Regions from separate parts of the Fictibacillus sp. S7 genome, predicted to be linked through region 3. Evidence: riboswitches for the same ligand, from Rfam matches in the RefSeq annotation. Region 3 holds a riboswitch; each other region holds the start of a gene.
What was found. A riboswitch is a leader RNA that binds a small molecule or an ion and turns the genes downstream of it on or off. The one in region 3 is predicted to bind S-adenosylmethionine.
Positions count from the first base shown of each region.

Region 1: it holds a riboswitch for S-adenosylmethionine, as region 3 does, so the genes downstream of both, DMO16_RS17135 (LLM class flavin-dependent oxidoreductase) here and metK (methionine adenosyltransferase) in region 3, are expected to answer to the same signal.
Region 2: it holds a riboswitch for S-adenosylmethionine, as region 3 does, so the genes downstream of both, metX (homoserine O-acetyltransferase MetX) here and metK (methionine adenosyltransferase) in region 3, are expected to answer to the same signal.

Region 1 is NZ_QJKL01000001.1:3,297,432-3,302,308, forward strand. Features, by position in the region: gene prfA (peptide chain release factor 1) at 1-804, shown strand, start outside; gene prmC (peptide chain release factor N(5)-glutamine methyltransferase) at 794-1,672, shown strand; SAM riboswitch class I at 1,715-1,810, shown strand; gene DMO16_RS17135 (LLM class flavin-dependent oxidoreductase) at 1,893-2,945, shown strand; gene DMO16_RS17140 (ATP-grasp domain-containing protein) at 2,967-3,917, shown strand; gene spoIIR (stage II sporulation protein R) at 4,184-4,858, shown strand.
Region 2 is NZ_QJKL01000001.1:924,804-929,680, forward strand. Features, by position in the region: gene DMO16_RS04660 (ATP-binding protein) at 1-75, opposite strand, end outside; gene fabL (enoyl-[acyl-carrier-protein] reductase FabL) at 242-994, shown strand; gene DMO16_RS04670 (MDR family MFS transporter) at 1,174-2,772, shown strand; gene metX (homoserine O-acetyltransferase MetX) at 2,812-3,894, opposite strand; SAM riboswitch class I at 3,982-4,092, opposite strand; gene DMO16_RS04680 (universal stress protein) at 4,257-4,745, shown strand; gene DMO16_RS04685 (cell wall hydrolase) at 4,779-4,877, opposite strand, start outside.
Region 3 is NZ_QJKL01000001.1:4,627,239-4,632,115, forward strand. Features, by position in the region: gene DMO16_RS23500 (alpha/beta hydrolase family protein) at 1-791, shown strand, start outside; gene DMO16_RS23505 (hypothetical protein) at 780-1,034, opposite strand; gene pckA (phosphoenolpyruvate carboxykinase (ATP)) at 1,125-2,708, opposite strand; SAM riboswitch class I at 2,980-3,098, shown strand; gene metK (methionine adenosyltransferase) at 3,279-4,478, shown strand; gene DMO16_RS24515 (hypothetical protein) at 4,525-4,677, opposite strand; gene DMO16_RS23520 (phosphatase PAP2 family protein) at 4,695-4,877, opposite strand, start outside.

The DNA.
Region 1 (4,877 bases), 1.3 Mb from region 3:
CTAAAAATCTTGCTGCTTCCTAAAGACCCGAACGATGACAAAAACGTTATCGTTGAGGTTCGTGGGGCGGCCGGTGGAGACGAGGCTGCGCTGTTTGCTGGGGATCTCTATAAAATGTACAGCCGGTATGCTGAAATGCAGGGCTGGAAAACAGAAGTAATCGAAGCAAGCTATACCGAGCTTGGCGGCTACAAAGAGATCATTTTCATGGTGAATGGGAATGGTGCCTATTCCAAGCTGAAATACGAAAATGGCGCACATCGTGTACAGCGTGTCCCTGCTACGGAATCCGGCGGGCGTATCCATACATCCACAGCCACGGTAGCGATTCTTCCGGAAGCAGAAGAAGTAGAAGTGGAGATTCATGAAAAAGATGTCCGCGTAGATACCTTTACTTCAAGCGGACCGGGGGGACAGTCTGTTAACACGACCCAGTCCGCCGTTCGTCTTACACATATTCCAACAGGAACCGTTGTGTCCTGCCAGGATGAAAAATCACAGATCAAGAATAAAGAAAAAGCGATGAAGGTTCTCCGTGCCCGTGTATACGATAAAATTCAGCAGGAAAAACAAAAGGAATATGATGAAAACCGAAAGTCTGCCGTGGGAACGGGAGACCGTTCAGAGCGAATCCGCACCTACAATTTCCCGCAAAACCGTGTAACCGACCACCGAATCGGACTGACTCTTCAAAAATTGGACCAGATCTTGCTCGGCAAGCTGGATGAGTTTATTGATGCTCTCATTACAGAAGACCAGACCAGCTTGATGAAGGCTCAGACGGAAGCAAAAAATGGAAAATAGGAAACGGCATGAAGCCCTGAACTGGGCTTCATCTTTTTTAAAAGAAAAGAAACGCGAACCAGAAGCGGGAGAACTGCTGCTGCGCCATGTGCTCGGTGATCTCAGCCGGACCGAGCTGCTCATGGGATTGAATGATCCCATGACAGAGGCTCAGCGAGCATCATTTGAAGCAGCGGTAAAACAACATGGTGAAGGTGTGCCTGTCCAGTATATTACGGGCTATGAAGAGTTTTACGGACGCAGGTTCATCGTAAACCGGGAAGTCCTCATTCCAAGGCCCGAAACCGAAGAACTTGTATATGAAGTACTCAAGCGTTCAGAAACACGGTTTGGGGATCAAAAGGAGATTCAGACCATCGATGTTGGCACAGGCAGTGGGGCGATTGCGATCACTTTAGCATTGGAAAATCGGAGCCTCTCTGTGTCCTCGGTTGATATTGCCGCAGAATCGATTGAAGTGGCAAAAGAAAACAGCCGGCGTTTGGGCGCGGACGTCCGTTTCCTTCATGGGGACCTCCTGCAGCCGTGGATCGAAAAAGGCGAAAAGGCGGACATTGTTGTCTCCAATCCCCCTTACATTCCTGACTGGGAAATAGAGGGGCTTGAAACGATCGTGAAGGATCAGGAACCGATGAGGGCGCTCAGCGGCGGCCAGGACGGTTATGTTTTTTACAGAAGGTTTATGGAGGAATTGCCACAAGTGCTGAAGCCAAAAGCGATTGTTGCTTTTGAAGTCGGCCATGACCAGGGCCAGACGGTAGCGGAGATGCTGCGAATTACCTTCCCGGGAGCCGACGTGGTCACTGTGCGGGACATCAGCCAAAAGGAACGCATGGTTATTGCAGAAATTGGGTTTTCAAAATATTGACGAAAGTCCTACTTTTGTTGTAGGATTACTATAATAAAATAAATCTTATCCAGAGTGGTGGAGGGACTGGCCCTATGAAACCCGGCAACCCGTTTGAAGGTGCTAAATCCAGCAGGAACACATCCTGAAAGATAAGATTGAAGCGGCGGAAACTTCTTCTTATCTAAGAAGAAGTTTTTTTGTGTTTTTTTCGTTTTAATAAAGCAGAGGAGAGAAAGAGATGAGATTTGGATTTTGGCTACCCATATTCGGCGGCTGGCTTAGAAACGTGGAAGACGAAAATATGCCTCCGACCTTTGATTATGCAAAACAAGTGATTCAGTCGGCGGAAAAATGGGGATACGATACCACACTGATTGCGGAGCTTTATTTGAATGATATAAAAGGACCGGAACAGGACGCGTTAGAAGCATGGACAACGGCGGCCGGTCTGGCTGCAGTTACAGAAAAGATTGAAATCATGACCGCGGTTCGCCCAGGATTCCATAACCCGGCAATTACTGCCAAAATGGCTGCCAACATTGATCAGATCAGCGGCGGAAGATTTACCTTGAATGTGGTTTCTGCCTGGTGGGAAGAAGAGGCGAAGCAGTATGGCGGCGTCTTTACCGCCCATGATGAGCGCTATGAACGAACACAGGAGTTCATCGATGTCCTAAAAGGCCTTTGGACTGAAGAAACCTTTAATTATAAAGGGAAGTACTATGAACTTGCCAATACAAAACTGTCGCCTAAACCGGTGCAACGGCCTAATCCTGTCCTCTATGCCGGCGGTGAGAGCGAACGTGGAAAACAGGTTATCTCTTCTTCCTGTGATGCCTATGTCATGCATGGGGGCACTGTTGAGGAGATCCATACCAAGATTACAGATATGAAAAACCGTAGAGCCCGGACGGGAAAAGAGGCCTTGTCTTCGTTTGGAATGGCAGCTTACGTCATCTGCAGGGATACCGAGGAAGAAGCACAGGCAGAGCTCGAGCGAATCACGGATGTGAAAGAAACGAGCGGCTATGCAGGCTTTAAGGATTTTACAAGCAAGTCTCAGCTTGAGCAGCAGATTCAGCTGCAGGATTATTCTGTTTCCAACCGGGGTCTGCGCCCGAACCTGATCGGAACGCCTGGGCAAATCGCGAAGCGGATTGTTGAATATGAAGAAGCCGGACTAGGGCTTTTGCTGCTTCAGTTCTCACCACAGCTGGAGGAAATGGAGCGATTTTCAAAGCAAGTCATGCCGTTAGTGGAAAAATACAACCAGGAAAAGGCGTTAAGCTAGAAGAGAAGAGGAGAGATGAAATTGAAAAAAGTATACATCATTCACGAAAACGATGAATGGACCAACCATTTAATTAAGCGGCTGGACGAGTTAGAAGTACCATACGAAACCTGGCATCTGGATCAGGGCACGGTTAACCTGTCCGAAACACCTCCGGAAGGCATTTTTTACAGCCGCATGAGCGCTTCCTCCCATACACGGGGACACCGTTACGCTCCTGAACTTGCTGCCAGTGTGATTGCCTGGCTCGAGCGCCATGGCAGAAAAGTGCTGAACGGCAGCCGTGCTCTGCAGCTGGAGGTCAGCAAAGTGGCACAGTATCTCGAATTGGAAGCACATGGAGTGAAAACACCCAAAACCATTGCAGCTGCAGGCAAGGAACAAATTTTGCAGGCGGCGGAACAATTCAGCGGCCAGCCGTTCATTACGAAGCACAACCGTGCAGGAAAGGGACTCGGTGTACAGCTTTTTCATTCCTATCAGGGATTGAAGGATTATGTACTTGGCCCGGATTTCGAGGAGCCGGTTGATGGGATTACGCTTATTCAGCAATACATCGAGTCACCGGCGTCCTACATCACACGATGCGAGTTTGTCGGCGGAAAGTTTGTATATGCGGTACGGGTAGATACGTCTGAAGGATTTGAACTCTGTCCGGCAGATGCCTGCCAGATTGGGGACTTGTTCTGCCCGGTCGGAGAAGAAGCTCCAGCTAAACCAAAGTTTCAGATTCAGCAGGACTTCGCGGAAAGCATTATTGATAAATATGAACAGGTACTGGCAGATAACAACATCCAGGTGGCCGGTATTGAATTTATAAAAGACGCAGACGGTACGATTTATACGTATGACATCAATACGAATACCAACTATAATTCGGACGCTGAAGCCGCAGCAGGAAAATATGGAATGCTCGAGCTTGCCAAATTCTTAAAAAGTGAATTGAATCAAGTAAACCCGGTCCTTGTTTAAGGACAACATAAAGAGCCTCCCGCTTAGCGGGAGGCTCTTCGTTTTCATCATCTACATGAAAAAGGGGGTGATAGGGATGTCTTTACTATAGCAGACCCGGTCTATAAGAAAGGAATTATGTGACCTTTTTGATATGTTTAAGAAATTTGTGACATCCACATCCCGTTATTTGTCACTTTTTTTCGGGATTTGTTTGATAGTTTGGTAGTATGTTTTCTCCCCGCCCGGTCCACACTGAGGATAGAAAACGAAAGGGGAGCTTGATCATGAAACGTTCGAAAAAATCGGTTATGACGTTATTATTCCTATCGCTGATTGCGATGGTTCTGTTTTTTGAAACCCAGACGAAGGTGGCAAACGCGACCATGAATGAATCGGTTAAAATTCCGCATGATGCCATCCGTCTCCGCATTCTGGCCAACAGTGATGCAGAAAAGGATCAGGCATTAAAAAGAAAGATCCGGGACAAGGTGAATGAACAGATTACCACATGGGTGGGCGGTCTCGATTCACATGATCAGGCAGAAAAAGTGATTAACAAGCATTTGCCAGAGGTAAGAAAAGTAGTGGAGACGTATTTGCGGGAAGCTGGCCTGGATATTCCTTATAAAGTACAATTCAATAAAGAAGTTGCTTTTCCAACCAAAATGTACGGCAACTATATTTACCCTGCGGGCAAATATGAAGCTCTTCTGATCACGCTTGGCAAAGGAAAGGGAGCCAATTGGTGGTGTGTGCTTTTCCCTCCACTGTGCTTTCTGGATTTTGAAAATGGGGATGCCGTTAAAACCGATCAAAAGGGAGTAAAGGAAGTCGCTTCAGGAGCAGAGCAAGACGCGCCGGCTGTTCAAGAACCAAAAGAAGAAAAAGTGGAAGTGAAATTTTTTCTGGGAGAAGTCTTTACCTCTGTGGCCAATAAGATTGGCAGTCTGTTCTCTTAAAAGCCCTGCATAACTTTCA
Region 2 (4,877 bases), 3.7 Mb from region 3:
GTTTAGAAGATTGTTTCTGAAATTTTTCAGCTTTTCCAATAATCCATTTGGCAAATTCAAAGCATCTATACTCATGGGAAAAATCCTTTCATCCATATAAACTGTAAACACCTATTATATAGTATCTCTCTTCCCATGTCCTTTCAAATACTTGGTTTTCCCTCGCATTGACATTACCCTTGAATCTCTTTAGAATTTAGAATTAGTACCAAGTGCTAAATGACGTAAAGGACGTGTTTTTTTGAGTAAAAAAGTAGCTCTAGTCACAGGCGGAACAAGAGGCATCGGCAAGGCGATCGCATCAAAGTTTGCGGCTGAAGGATACAATCTTGTCTTGAATTTTATGAGAAAAAAGAAAGATGCTGAACAAACGAAGCAAGAATTTGAAGAAAAATACGGAATTACCGTTCATATTGTAAAAGCAAATGTAGGTGACCTGGAACAAATTAAAGCTTTGTTTGCGGAAGTGGACCATTCATTTGGCCGTTTGGACGTCTTCATCAACAATGCGGCTTCCGGTGTCTTGCGCCCTCTTATGGAAATCGAAGAATCCCATTGGGACTGGACACAGGATATTAATGCAAAAGCATACCTGTTTGCTGCCCAGCAAGCAGCAAAACTGATGGAGAAAACGGGTTCAGGAGCCATCGTGGCCCTCTCCAGCCTTGGTTCCATCAGAGCCCTTCCAAATTACGTTGCTGTCGGGGTGTCCAAAGCCTCTGTTGAAGCAATCACCCGTTATTTGGCGGTAGAATTGGCTTCCATGAACATTGTGGTTAATGCCGTTTCCGGCGGTGCGGTTGATACAGATGCATTAAAGCATTTCCCCAACCGCGAGGAATTATTGGACGAAGCGAAACAAAAGAATCCAGCGGGCCGCATTGTTGAGCCGGCAGATCTTGCGGAAACCGTGTATTTTTTATGCACCCCTGCTGCAAGCATGATCAGGGGTCAAACCATTATTGTGGATGGCGGGCTGTCCCTTTTAGCGTAAAAAAGTATCAAAAACGCTCCTGTTTAGAGGGGCGTTTTTCTTTTTTAAAAAAGGATTGACTGACCGGTCATTTCAGGAATATAATAGGAAAGTATTAATAATATAAGTTATGCATTCGCCCACTGACCAGTGGGTCATTTTTGTGATGCATTCATTTAATAAAAGATAGGAGACGCTATATGAACAATGAATTAACCCCCTCTATCAACCGTAATATGGTCCTCTTGGGCCTCGTTATTGGTATGTTTTTTAGTGCCATGGAACAAACTGTGGTCGGTACTGCTATGCCGACCATCATTGGTGAATTGAACGGTTTTTCCATATTCGCCTGGGTCACTACCGCTTACCTTATTACGTCCACCACTATTATTCCGATTGTAGGTAAGCTTTCCGACCTTTATGGACGCCGGTTGCTTTATTTAATCGGTTCGGTCATTTTCGTCATTGGATCCGCCCTTTGTGCGACCGCCAGCTCCATGGAAGAATTAATTATTTACCGTGGTCTTCAAGGTCTTGGTGGCGGTATGATCATGCCGCTTTCCCAAACTATCATTGGTGATATTTTCACTGCCGAGCAGCGTGCAAAGTGGCAGGGTGTCTTCGGTGCCATTTTTGGTTTAAGCTCTGTCATTGGCCCATTTATTGGTGGATTCTTGGTGGATACCATCAGTTGGCACTGGATTTTCCTGATTAACGTGCCATTTGGCTTGTTATCCGCTATTTTAATCTTTATTGGAATGAAACACGAAATGGTTCGGCCAAAAAACGAAGTCAATATCGACTACTGGGGCATTATCACTCTGATCCCGGCTATCGTTCTGTTGTTGCTCGGCCTCACTTTTGGTGGAGATAAATTTGAATGGGGATCGCTCGAAAGTGCTTTAATCTTTGGTTCATCGATCCTGCTGATGATCGTTTTTGGGTTCGCGGAGAGAAAAGCAAAAGAACCTGTACTTGATCTGACTTTGTTCAAAAACCGTGTGTTTGCTGCAACGAATGCATTAGGCTTTTTGCTGGGGCTTGGAATGTTTGGTGCGATTATGTTCGTTCCAATGTTCATGCAGGGCATTTTGGGTGTGACACCTACGCAGGCTGGGTCCACCATGACGCCAATGATGATCTCCCTTATCCTTGCAAGTATCGTTGGGGGAAGACTTTTGTTGAAACTCCCATACCGGACTGTATTGACAGCAGGTATGCTGATTACAGCATTCGGATTTTACTTGATGAGCACAATGAGCGTGGAATCTAAAGAAATTACAGCTTATGCTTATATGGTTATCATGGGATTCGGCATGGGTCTTGTTATGCCTACCCTTATGATTGCCATACAGAATGAATTTCCGAAAACGAAACTCGGTGCTGTTACATCGGCATCCACCTTCTTCCGTTCCATTGGCGGTACAATCGGCATTACTGTCTTGAATGTCGTTATGAACCACTCTCTGGAAACCAACATGAAAGATGTAGTAGAACAACAGAGTAATCCGATGCTTCAAGGCATTTTCCAAAAACTCGCAGATAAAACAGATGCTTTGTTCAGCCTTCTAATTCATCCAGATATGCTTAAACTTCCCGGTTCAATTAAAGGTACGGTGATCCATTCCATTCAAACGGCTTGGAGCAGTTCGTTTACGACCGTCTTTATGACCGGCCTTATATTCATCGGGGCAGGTATTATTGTAGCCCTTTCTGTAGGCAGCCGCCGTATTAAAAATGAACCTACCCAACAGGAAACAACGGTTCCTTTGGCGGATCAAGCTGCAGGAGAACTCTAAAACCAAAAGACATGAAGCTATTTTCGCTTCATGTCTTTTTTATTCGGAAAAAAATCCTTCCAGAAACGGGCCCCATTTTTCGAATTCTGTTAAAAATCCATCATGGCCAAAAATGGTATTCACTTCATGAAAGAGGGCCTTTTGGCTTTCTTCGTTCACGCTTTCTGTAAAAGTTTTCATCATCGCCGGCGGATATAACAGGTCCTCTGTAAATCCGAGACAGAGCATTTTTGCCCTGTATCCTTTGCTTGCTTGATGGATACCTCCTCTTCCTCTGCCGATGTCATGGCTGTCCATTGCTTTCAGTAAGGTCAGGTAGCTGTTGGCATCAAACCGCTGGGACAGCTTTTGGGCCTGATAATGCAGGTAAGTCTCAACGGAAAACGAAGCTTCATCTGATATGGAATACCATTCTTCCGTTTGTTCCCGTTGAAACCGCTGATTAAATAACGTTCCCGAACGGTAGGTCAGCATTCCAATCATTCTGGCAATGCCAAGCCCTTTGGCAGGTGACACTTCTGATGAATAGTTCCCATTATTCCATTCCGGATCACTCACAATCGCCGTTCGCCCAATGGCATTGAAACCAATGGCATAATCGCTTAAGGCAGGTGTGACCGCAATGGGAATCAAACGGTCCATAAAATCAGGGTAGAGCAAGCCCCATTCCATAACCTGCATCCCGCCAAGCGATCCACCGATGACTGTGTCAAGTGAATGAATGTGAAGAACTTCAAGCAATCGTTTTTGAGCATTAACCATGTCTCGGATGGTAATGAGCGGAAAATCCCCGCCATATCTCTCCCCTGTCAAAGGGTTGATGGAAAGCGGTCCTGTCGTCCCTTCACAGCCGCCAAGAACGTTGGTCGTAATCACCTGGTATTTTTCTGAATCGATATATTGGCCTGGCCCAATGAGTCCTTCCCACCACCCGGGTCCAATTTCTGTCGTCATCGTATATTGATTTCCTGTAAGTGCATGGCACACCAAAATAGCCGGAGCATCAGCCGCTCCTATGCGCTGATAGGCAATATGAACATCGGTTAATGTTTTGCCGGATTCCAGAACGAGATTCCCTATTTCTGCCACTTCATTTTCAATTGCTGCCTGTGCATTTGCCATCAGATATCCCTCCGATTTTATCAAACAAAAAACACCTCTCTTTTTAGATTCAGAGAGGTGCAATCATCCATTTTGGGGTTGTACCGTCTCTTATCTGTCAAAGTGTTTTGCCTTTGCAGGATTTGGCACCAGTACAGAATAATCTCTGCAGGTTGCCGGGTATCATCGGGCCAGTCCCTCCACCACTCTTGATAAGAGTTAACTATTCGTTTTTATGAACAACTTTAATACGTTCAAAAATACAGCAGTCTTATGAATTTGTCAATTAAATTCCGAAAGTTTTTTATTGTTTGTCTTCGTGTTTGCCTTCCTCCTCCAGCGGGTAAAACTTATGTATACTATATTCCAAAAGAGGTGAGGGTATGCCTTCTTACCATAGAATCCTGGTTGGTGTTGACGGTTCCCGTTCATCGGAAGTGGCGTTTTACAGAGCGATTGAAGTGGCAAAAGAATATCATGCCAAGTTGTATATCGTACACATAACTGAAGACCGCCTTCCGGCTGCTCCACTTGATGCCGGAGCCATTAATATTGAAATGGACAGAGATCGGATTGCAGCCAGAACACTTTTGGACGACTATGAAAAATTGGCCAGAAACCATGGACTAACACATGTAACCACTTTATCAAACTCAGGATCGCCCAAAATGGAAATTCTCTCATTTGCCTCCATGCATGAATCAGATTTGATTGTTTGTGGTGCAACAGGATTAAATGCGATGGAACGCATTTTTATCGGAAGTGTCTCACAGTATATTACGCGCCATGCCAATTGTGATGTACTGATCGCAAGAAACAGCCAAAAAATTACATCCTCAGGATTAAGCATCAGAAGTACGAGCCAACGATAAAAAACCCCCGTCCGCGAATGACGGGGGCATGGATTATTTGCTGAATGTATGGTTTCCGATAACCGTACAAGCAGGTTTCGTATCGAGCCATCTGCTAACGGCTGTCTTTTTATTGTAAAAGAACAGAGCACC
Region 3 (4,877 bases):
CCCAACGGTATCCTTCTCCACATCCACAGATTACGTTATTCAGAATCTCTTATAAGAGTGAAGGGTTGACCGTAAAAGGGCTTCTGGCCATTCCCAAGAACAGCGGGAAAGACATGCTGCCTGGATTTTTGTATTTGCGGGGCGGCATAAAAAAAGTGGGAATGGTACGGGTTCCGCGGATTATTCAGCTTGCTTCCCAGGGATTTGTTGTGATAGCTCCTTTTTATCGTGGAAATGAAGGGGGAGAGGGCAGAGAAGACTTTTGCGGAGAAGACCGGCAGGATGCGTTCCATGCCTTTGAAGTTCTTCGTTCTTTATCCATCGTTGATCATGATCAGCTTCATATTTTTGGATTCTCCCGTGGCGGGCCGATGGCCTTCTTTACGGCACTGAAGTATCCAGAAGCACGTTCTGTAGTCATTTGGGGAGGGGTTTCAGACATGGCCCTGACCTATGAAGAGCGGGTAGATTTGAGAAAAATGATGAAGCGTGTCATCGGGGGAACACCATCGAAAGTTCCGGAAGGCTACAGGACAAGATCGCCTGTTCATTATTGTGAAGGACTTACTGTCCCGCTTCTTTTGATACATGGCTGCAAGGATGAGAATGTCAGCATTACACATTCGTTAGTGTTAAAAGAATGCCTGGATCCGAAGGGAATGGTGGAAACCTGGTTTTATCCCCAGTATACCCACCACTTCCCGCCCCAGGAAAACAGGAAGATTACCTTTGCATTTTGTGAGTGGATGAAAACCCGAAATAAAGAAAAGCCGGAGCTGTCACCGTTGTGACAAATCCGGCTCTTTTACGTTCAGCATGGATTTCATGCTATTTTCAAAAAGGTCGATCTGCTTGCCTGTTTGCATAAATCCGTGAGTCAGAGTAATCGCAGAAATCGCAATCCCGTCCAGAAAGCTAATCATGAACCGGCTCATGTCATCGATGGATACAACAGGATCAAATTCACCGTTTTCGATACCTTTATGAATCAAGGATGAAAAAATTCCGGCTGCTTGCTCATACCGGTTTTCGATATATAAGCGACAAAGGTGTCGTTTGCAACATTTTTTTGGAAAATAAAAACCGCTCCCTTAAAGGAAGCGGTACAATTGGATATATTCTTATTAGACGAGCGGGCCTGCACCTTTAATTTCAGCAGGAACATTATTGAACTTTGAAAAATTATCATTGAACTGAGCAGCAAGCTCTTTGGCTTTCAGGTCATATTCTTCCGGGGTGCTCCATGTTTTCTTTGGCTGGAGCACCTGATCAGGAACACCTGGGCAGTGAATCGGGATGTTTAATCCAAAGATCGGGTCGGTTACTGTTTCCACAGATTTTAACTCACCCTGAAGCGCTGCCTGGACCATGGCTCTTGTATAGGAAAGGTTCATGCGCTTACCTGCGCCGTATGCCCCTCCGGACCAGCCGGTGTTCACAAGGTAAACTTCTACTTCATGGTGATCGATTTTTTCGCCGAGCATTTCTGCATAAACCGTTGCCTCAAGCGGCAGGAATGGAGCACCAAAGCAAGTGGAGAAGGTGGCCTGAGGAGACGTAATTCCACGCTCTGTGCCAGCAAGCTTACTTGTGTACCCGGACAGGAAGTGGTACATTGCCTGTTCCTTCGTCAGTTTGCTGATCGGAGGCAATACTCCGAATGCATCAGCTGTCAGAAATATGATGGTGTTCGGGTGTCCGGCAACACTTGGCTGTATGATGTTTGGAATCGCCTGAATCGGATAAGCTGCTCTTGTATTTTCGGTCAATGAGCCGTCATCATAGTTTCCTTCACGTGTCAAATCATCCAGGACGACGTTTTCGAGAACGCTTCCAAATCGGATAGCATCCCAGATTTGCGGCTCTTTTTCCTGAGAGAGGTTGATGGTTTTGGCATAGCATCCGCCTTCGATATTAAAGACGCCTGTATTGGCCCAGCCGTGTTCATCATCTCCGATCAGCGAGCGGTGAGGATCAGCGGAAAGAGTCGTTTTACCGGTTCCGGATAAGCCGAAGAAAAGGGCGACATCGCCTTCCTGTCCGACATTTGCCGAGCAGTGCATGGAAAGTATCCCTTTTTCGGGAAGGATATAGTTCATAACTGAAAAGATCGATTTTTTGATTTCACCGGCATATTCTGTGCCGCCGATCAAAACAATCCTTCTCTCAAATGATATAATAATGAAAGTTTCTGAATTTGTGCCGTCTACCTCAGGATCAGCCTGGAACCCGGGAGCGGAGACCACGGTAAATTCCGCATCCAGTCCCTTTAGCTCTTGAGCTGTAGGGCGGATAAACATTTGCCGGGCGAACAGATTATGCCAGGCGAATTCGTTCACGACCTGAATGGGTAGGCGATAAGCATGATCAGCGCCAGCAAAGCCTTTAAACACAAAAAGTTCTTCTTGCTGGCCTAAGTAATGAAGTACTTTTTTGTAAAGCTTATCAAACTTTTCTTCATTAAAAGGCTTATTGATTTTGCCCCAGTCTATTTTTCCGCTTGAACTGGCTTCGTCCACGAAAAACTTGTCTTCTGGAGAGCGTCCAGTGTATTTTCCAGTTGTGGCTCTGAGAGCACCTGTCGAAGATAAAATCGCTTCGTTGCGGAGCAGTGCTTTTTCAACAAGCATAGGTACTGGGAGATTTTCATGAGTAGCTGCGCTGTTTAGAATATCATCTAAAGTCGTCGTTGAATCAACCGTATTCATGTTCGCAAAACCGTCCTTTTAAAGAATATATTAATCACCGTCAACATGACTAAATTTGAAATTAGTATAGCACATTAAAATAAATAATGTATACTATTTTATTTAACATTTTACGATTTGGTTCGAAAATCAGGCATTATCCTCTGATCAGCACTGGCAAACATTATTATCAGACATAGTGACGCTGAAAATTTCTATCTGGATGAGGGAGGGATGCCATTTCAAGTTGACAGGTTTGTCGAACTGCGCTATTATATTTCGGGAACGGCTACTCTTATTCCGAGTAGGTGGAGGGACAGGCCCTATGAAACCCAGCAACCGACACTTCGTGCCAAAAAATGAAGTGAAAAGGTGCTAACCTGCAAGGTGAACAAGCCTTGAAAATAAGAGGTGAAGGCGTAGATATAAGACCTTTTCCCTCGTGTATGATGATTTAGGGAAAGGCTTTTTTTATGTCTCAAAATGGTTTGAACCTGAATATTTTACAAAAACAAAGTATCCATATAGGAATGAGTACCGTATCTTATAAAAATATTGCTCTATGCGTTAAATAGAGAAGGAGGATCTCAATTGTCTAAAAGTCGTCGTCTTTTTACATCTGAATCAGTTACAGAAGGGCATCCGGACAAAATTTGTGACCAAATTTCCGATGCGATCCTGGATGAAATCCTGGCTAACGATCCAAATGCCCGTGTAGCTTGTGAAACTTCCGTAACAACCGGACTTGTGCTGGTTGCAGGGGAAATTACTACATCCACATATGTTGATATTCCGAAAGTGGTTCGGGAAACCATCAAAGAAATCGGTTACGACCGCGCGAAATATGGTTTTGACTCCGAAACGTGTGCGGTTCTGACATCCATCGATGAGCAGTCTGCTGATATCGCGATGGGGGTTGACCAGGCGCTTGAAGCTCGTGAAGGTTCGATGACGGATGAAGAAATTGAAGCAATCGGTGCTGGTGACCAGGGTCTTATGTTTGGCTATGCCAACAACGAAACACCTGAACTCATGCCGCTTCCGATTTCATTGGCACATCGCTTGTCCCGCCGACTGGCTGAAGTGCGCAAAACGGAAGAAGTGCCTTACCTTCGTCCAGATGGTAAAACTCAAGTAACGGTTGAATATGATGAGGATGACAAGCCGGTTCGTATTGATACGATTGTCATTTCAACTCAGCATCACCCTGAAATTTCACTTGAACAAATTCAGGCGGATATTAAAGAACAAGTAATCAAGCCTGTTGTACCTGCAGAATTGATTGACGAAAATACAAAGTACTTCATCAACCCGACAGGCCGTTTTGTAATTGGCGGACCACAAGGGGACGCCGGTTTGACTGGCCGTAAGATTATTGTTGATACGTATGGCGGATATGCCCGTCACGGTGGCGGAGCATTCTCCGGGAAAGACGCGACCAAAGTAGACCGTTCTGCAGCATATGCAGCACGTTATGTTGCGAAAAACATTGTTGCATCCGGTCTTGCTGACAAAGTTGAAGTTCAGCTTGCCTACGCTATTGGTGTAGCTCAGCCTGTATCCATTGCTGTAAACACGTTTGAAACAGGAAAAGTTTCTGAAGAGGTATTGGTTGATCTTGTGCGCAAGAACTTTGACCTTCGCCCGGCAGGAATCATCAAAATGCTCGATCTTCGCCGTCCGATTTACAAGCAGACAGCTGCTTATGGACATTTCGGCCGTACAGACGTTGAGCTTCCTTGGGAAAAAACAGATAAAGCAGAAGCACTTAAAGAACAAGCAAACGCATAATAAAAAAGCCGGTCTTCCATTGGGATTCCCACTGGAAGGGCCGGCTTTATTTTTTGAGCGGCAGATCAGGAGGCTTATGCTCCAGGGATTTTATGAATACAGGAAATTTGAGGATTGTTGGCAGATTGAATCCTGACTGGAAAGTGGGATTTATTTCTTTTACAATCATCAAATCGTGTTCCTGTAGCGCTTTTTTCATGTAACCCCTCCTGAACATTATAAATGGTTGGTAACGAGATAAGAATTAACCAAGAAAACGGAAAAGATTCCTGAACTGATTCCCAGCATCATGCCTGCGAGGACATCTGTGGGATAATGCAAGCCAAGGTACATCCGGGAGATTCCGACAGAGAAGCCCAGCGGAACAAGAATCCAGAGCAGACCGGGGTGGATCAGGGA